One region of the Peribacillus aracenensis genome, then DNA from elsewhere that is predicted to be linked to it. Evidence: riboswitches for the same ligand, from Rfam matches in the RefSeq annotation. Region 1 holds a riboswitch; the other holds the start of a gene.

Region 1 (3,214 bases):
CGGATTGATGGAAAGTCGATGCATGCTGAATGGGGACGCTCACACCGCCCGTTGCCGGATCGAATTTATGCTGATTATGAAGTAATTTCGTTTCAAAGCTAAAATCATGACCTGTCATCGTAGCGCCTCCCTTTTCACATGTGCGAATGCTTGCTGCAAGTCCTGAATCAAATCATCGCTATCCTCGATGCCAACGGAGAAGCGGAGCAGGCGATTACAAACTCCATTTGCCGTTCTGACTTCAAGCGGTATATCGGCATGCGTTTGTGTGGCAGGATAGGTGATAAAGCTTTCAACCCCTCCAAGGCTTTCTGCAAAGGAAATTAATGAGAGCGATTGTAAAAAGGGGTTGACCGCCGATTCATCAATGATACGGAATGAAATCATGCCGCCTTTCCCGGGATACAATACGTCCGTGACACAATCATGTTCCGACAAGTAATCTACAAGTATTTTGGCATTCTTTTCATGACGCTCCATCCGCAATGCCAAGGTTTTCATTCCACGCATCAACAGCCAAGAATCAAAGGGGCTCAAGACAGCTCCGGTACCATTATGATGGAAGGCAAGTGCATCACATAATTCAGCGCCGCTAGCAACGATCAGTCCGGCGAGCACATCATTATGACCACCGAGATACTTGGTGGCACTGTGAATCACGATATCCGCTCCAAGCAGGATGGGTTGTTGAATAAGAGGCGTGTAAAAAGTATTATCAACGATCAATAGTAAATTATATTGTTTGGCCAATGCGGCAACAGCGCTAATGTCCGTTTGCTGCATAAGAGGGTTAGTGGGAGTTTCGATGAAGATGGCTTTCGTGTGAGGAGTGATGGCTTTTTCTATATCCTCCAAACAACAAGTGTTTACATAGTCACACTGCAACCCCCATTTTTTAAAACCTTGTTCTAACAGACGATATGTACCGCCATAAAGATCCTCGCTGACAATCCAGGCATCACCTGATTTAAAAAGGGCAAGGATAGTGGAAATGGCGGCCATTCCTGAACTGCAGGCATAACCTTGGTCACCTTTTTCCAGATCGGCGATGGAACGCTCCAATAATTGGCGTGTAGGATTACCTGTCCTTGTGTAGTCGAATCCCGTCGATTGGCCAATTCCTTCATGGCGAAAAGCTGTTGAAAAGTATACTGGCGGATTGACTGTTCCTGTCGCCGTTTCGCTGCGGTTTCCTAATTGAGCAAGATATGTTTCAGTTTTGTACATGGTTTTCACTGCTCCTTTGAGTTATATAAAATAAAAAAAAGTCTTCTTTAAGAAGAAGACTTTGATTATAAGGACGAGTCATTCTTCTTATCTTCCAAGTTCACAAACTTGTGGAATTAGCACCTTTTCATTGGTTTGAAACAAATGAAGGTTGCTGAGGTGTCATCGGGCCATTCCCTCTACCTCTCTCGATAAGAGTTTAGATTATTCAATTTCTTTTGAATTTACTATATATACAAAATACTGTCAAGGACATTTTGGGATGGATAATGCTTGGATGTTCATGACCAGGTTAATTGGTGCCTAGTGCGTCAACACTTTATGTATCTAAAAAAAGAATATCCGAATCTTCATATAAACACGAAGGGTCATGGAATTTTCGGCAAAAGTGAAAGGTCAGCGGATATTTTTGCTTTAAAATAATAAAGTTTGTACAATGTATGGAGAGGAAGAATAATACGACATTATTCATTTCATATGCAAATTGGTCTTCAATGAATAGTGCAAACATAGGAGGAGAACACATGGAATACAGAATCGAACGAGATACGATGGGTGAAGTGAAAGTTCCTGCTGATAAATATTGGGGAGCACAAACCGAGAGAAGTCGTAACAATTTCAAAATCGGTAACGAAAAAATGCCGATTGAATTAGTTCGTGCATTTGCATACGTTAAACAAGCTGCGGCAAAGGTGAACTATGATCTTGGTGATCTTTCGGAAGTTAAAAAGAATGCCATCGTCAAGATTTGCGGCGAAATCCTTGAAGGAACGCTAGATGAACATTTCCCGCTTGTAGTTTGGCAAACGGGAAGCGGTACGCAAAGTAACATGAACGTGAATGAAGTGGTCGCAAACAAAGGAAATGAATGGTTAAAAGAAAATGGTGAATCGGAAACCCTTCATCCGAATGATGATGTTAACAAGGCACAGAGCTCCAATGATACTTTCCCGACAGCCATGCATATTGCTGCCTTTATGGAAGTCGCTGAAAAATTGGTTCCTGCCATTAAAGCTCTTCGTGATACATTCGATACAAAGGAAAAAGAATTTTGGGATGTCGTGAAAATTGGCCGGACACATCTTCAAGATGCTACACCATTAACATTGGGACAAGAGATTTCCGGTTGGAAAGCGATGCTTGACAAAGATCTAGCGATGATTGAAGAAAGCAGCCAAAAATTATTGAACCTTGCACTAGGAGGAACGGCTGTAGGAACCGGAATCAATACAAAAAAAGAATTCCCGGGACTTTCCGCCAAACAAATTGCAGCTGATACTGGATATCCTTTTGTCACATCTGATAATAAGTTCCATGCATTGACAAGCCATAACGAAATCGTCTACGCACACGGTGCTTTAAAAGCATTGGCAGCGGATTTAATGAAAATTGCGAACGATGTCAGATGGCTGGCAAGTGGTCCAAGAAGCGGAATCGGTGAAATAGCCATTCCGGAAAACGAGCCAGGCAGCTCCATCATGCCAGGTAAAGTCAATCCAACACAAAGTGAAGCGCTTACCATGATTGCAACACAAATCGTGGGTAACGATGCTACAATTGGCTTTGCAGCAAGCCAAGGTAATTTTGAGTTGAATGTATTCAAGCCTGTCATCATCTATAACTTCCTGCAAACGGTAAAATTATTGACGGAAGGCATTCATTCATTCAACGATAATTGTGCGGTGGGCATCACTGCAAATGAAGATAAAATCAAAGAAAATGTAGAACGTTCCCTTATGTTGGTAACAGCATTGAACCCCCATATCGGTTATGAAAAAGCAGCCAAAATCGCCAAAACTGCATTCAAGGACAACTCAACATTGAAAGAAGCTGCGTTGAAATTGGAGTTCCTGACGGAAGGTGAATTCAATGCATGGGTCGATCCTGCTAACATGGTTAATAAATAATTGAATGGATGTGCCCTCCCTTGGTATTAGGGAGGGTGTTTCCATGGGTTAAAATAATGGAATGAACAAATACTGAGATC
Region 2 (3,214 bases), on a different contig from region 1:
AGGATGAAAGAGAAGTCCTTGGCACCCTTTTGATTTCCAGCGAATTATTTAATCAGCCATTTACCGATATCAGGATTTTAGAACGCTGATTTGTGCCTGCTTGCTCCATTTGTTACACTGTAATAAATCTTAATACGGTAGGCGATATTATGTGTGGACGTTTCACCCTTTTCACTGACATTGAAGAAATAAAAGATCGGTTTGATATACAAGGATCATTTGATGAGGAATACCAATTCAGCTACAATATTGCTCCCTCCCAATCCGTGTTATCCGTCATTAATGACGGGGCAATGAACCGACTTGGATATCTTCGGTGGGGACTCATTCCTTTCTGGGCAAAAGACGAAAAAGTTGGCTATAAAATGATCAATGCCAGAGCGGAAACCATTGCAGAGAAAGCAAGCTTCAAGAATGCGTATAAGAAGAAGAGATGCTTGATAATCGCTGACTCATTTTACGAATGGAAAAAGACACCAGAAAGAAAAATACCGATGCGAATAAAAATGAAGAATCATGCTCCATTTGGAATGGCCGGTATATGGGAATCCTGGAAATCTCCCGAAGGCCTCAGCATTTACACGTGCTCCGTTATAACAACCGTTCCTAATGAGCTGATGACCAGCATTCATGATCGTATGCCTGTCATCCTTAAACAAGAAGATGAAAAAGACTGGTTGAATCCATCCATTAATGATCCTGCATATCTGCAGCAGTATTTAAAGTCATTCGATTCGGAACAAATGGAAGCTTTTGAGGTATCGACTGATGTGAACTCGACTAAAAAAAATTCACCTAATCTAATACAACAAATTTGCTGAGAGGTCATTAGACCTCTTTTTATGTTAATTCCGTCCCGATTAACTGCATATGTCAAGATTCCTAATTAATCATTAAGAAGTGCATGTGAAATACTTTAAAACTAAACCTTGCGAAAATAGACAAAATGCTGTACTCTTATATTTGCTTTTCAAAACGACTTCGATGTCACTTTCACAAACTCAGATGGTTACAGCAAGTTTGGTACTTTTCTGACAGGCATCGTTATATTTGATAAATTATATAAATTTGATCTTCTTATCAAGAGAGACGGAGGGACTGGCCCGAAGATGTCTCGGCAGCGGACTTAATGGGAGTGCTGTGCCAAATCCAGCAGGCTGATTTTCGCCTGAAAGATAAGGAGGGTGTTTTTTATAAATTAAAAGACCTCTTCTTGTTGTTAAATAGAAGGGGTCTTTTTATGCCGGCAGTTTTTTAGCTATAGCTCCATGACTGGAGAATTAAGTTCAAGTTGGTGTTATTTGCGAAAACTGTTAAAAGGATAAAGGCTATGACACATGTCATGGGAAAAATAAAAAGAGGTGTACATCATGAGTGCAAACAATAAAGGGAATCCATGGGCATTGATTCCATTTGTCGTATTTTTAATTTTATTTATAGGGTCCGGAATCATCACTAAAGATTTTTATTCTTTTCCGGTGATTGTAGCCATTTCTATTGCATCAGCAGCTGCATTGGCAATGAATCGGAAAGAAAGTTTCAATCAAAAAGTTGATATTTTCTGTAAAGGTGCAGGGGACGCCAATATTATGTTAATGGTTATCATTTTCCTTTTAGCCGGCGCTTTTTCAGAAGTTGCGAATGGCATGGGGGCGGTTGAATCAACGGTGAATCTTGCCTTAGCCGTTTTTCCGCAAAATCTTTTGATGGTAGGGATATTCATTATCGCTTGTTTTATTTCTCTATCCATGGGGACAAGCATGGGAACGATTGTAGCCCTAGCACCTATCGGGGTCGGAATTAGCGAGCAAACCGATATTTCGCTTGCCCTTTCAATGGCGGCCGTTATTGGTGGTGCGATGTTTGGGGATAACCTATCCTTCATTTCAGATACGACAATCGCTGCAGTTCGAACACAGGGAACGAAAATGAAGGATAAGTTTAAAGTGAATTTTTTCATCGTTTTACCTGCGGCCATCATCACATGTGCTATCCTAGGAATATTAACGATGGGTGAACAAGCCGAAATCACCCAAAATTCTTATAATTGGGTGAAGATTCTTCCATACCTTTGCGTATTGATCACTGCATTGGCAGGAGTCAATGTGTTCCTGGTCCTTTCCATCGGAATCGTCTTTGCCGGAATCATCGGCTTGGCTGATGGAAGTTATCAACCGTTGGGTGTCATTCAAAAAGCTGGTGAAGGAATGGCGGGAATGTATGAAATATCCTTCCTTGCCATTTTAATTGCAGGTATGGTTGCTGTAATCAAACATAATGGTGGCATTGATTATCTACTCCAACTCGTGACCCGAAATAGCAAATCAAAAAAAGGGGCGGAATTCAGTATTGCCGGGCTTGTTGGCTTGACGAACCTTTCCACGGCAAATAACACGATTTCGATTATCATTGCCGGGCCACTTGCCAAAAACATCGCTGAAAAGTATGGGATTGATCCGCGTAAATCGGCGAGCATACTTGACGTTTTTGCCTGTTGTATCCAAGGGTTGATACCATATGGGGCACAACTGCTTGTTGCAGCAGGGGTAGCAAAAATCTCTCCGATAAGCATCTTGCCGTATTCATATTACCCAATACTAATTGGACTTTGTGGAGTCGTGGCCATCTTGATTGGTTATCCACGGTTTCAGTCGGGAAATGATGAATCGAAGAAACGGACTTCTTAAAAAGAGGATAATAATGAAAAAAACACCCTGAATCATTGGATACAGGGTGTTTTCTGTATGGGTGAAATCTTCGCATTTATGTCAGTATCAGTGTTCAAAAAGTAATCAAGGCAGTTTTCAATTCATCTGTTTGGTATTTCTTTTATTTATGGTATTCCATTTTATTCATAACCAAAATAACTGCTTCATTCCGGTCCATATTATTAATGGTTTTGCATGCGGCATTTGTCATGAATAGAGGACAACACCAACTAAACCAGAAAGTATAATTACATAAGCTGGGTGCCAGCGTAATTTCATCAGGGCAAATAACGATAATCCAAAAACGAGTAATAAGCTTATCGTATGCCATGAAAAGTTAGGGGCTATCATATGATTGGAAAGTGATAAACTGATTGCTGCAAAGAGGATTAGACTGGTGACAATGGGTCTTAATCCATAAAACATGGATTGAATAACTGGATAATGATTCAATTTGCTGAAGAAGGTGGCTATAACGGTCACGAATATAATAGCAGGCAGCAAGA

The links. A riboswitch is a leader RNA that binds a small molecule or an ion and turns the genes downstream of it on or off. The one in region 1 is predicted to bind S-adenosylmethionine.
Region 2: another riboswitch for S-adenosylmethionine. It lies ahead of N0M92_RS13345 (Na+/H+ antiporter NhaC family protein); the one in region 1 lies ahead of N0M92_RS03815 (methionine biosynthesis PLP-dependent protein).

The regions. Positions count from the first base shown of each region.
Region 1 covers NZ_JANZMJ010000002.1:243,227-246,440, forward strand. The annotation lists gene metC (cystathionine beta-lyase) at 1-118, opposite strand, end outside; gene N0M92_RS03815 (methionine biosynthesis PLP-dependent protein) at 115-1,227, opposite strand; SAM riboswitch class I at 1,312-1,425, opposite strand; gene fumC (class II fumarate hydratase) at 1,752-3,134, shown strand.
Region 2 covers NZ_JANZMJ010000011.1:115,275-118,488, reverse strand. The annotation lists gene N0M92_RS13355 (hypothetical protein) at 1-89, shown strand, start outside; gene N0M92_RS13350 (SOS response-associated peptidase) at 150-821, shown strand; SAM riboswitch class I at 1,075-1,182, shown strand; gene N0M92_RS13345 (Na+/H+ antiporter NhaC family protein) at 1,371-2,687, shown strand; gene N0M92_RS13340 (chromate transporter) at 2,916-3,214, opposite strand, start outside.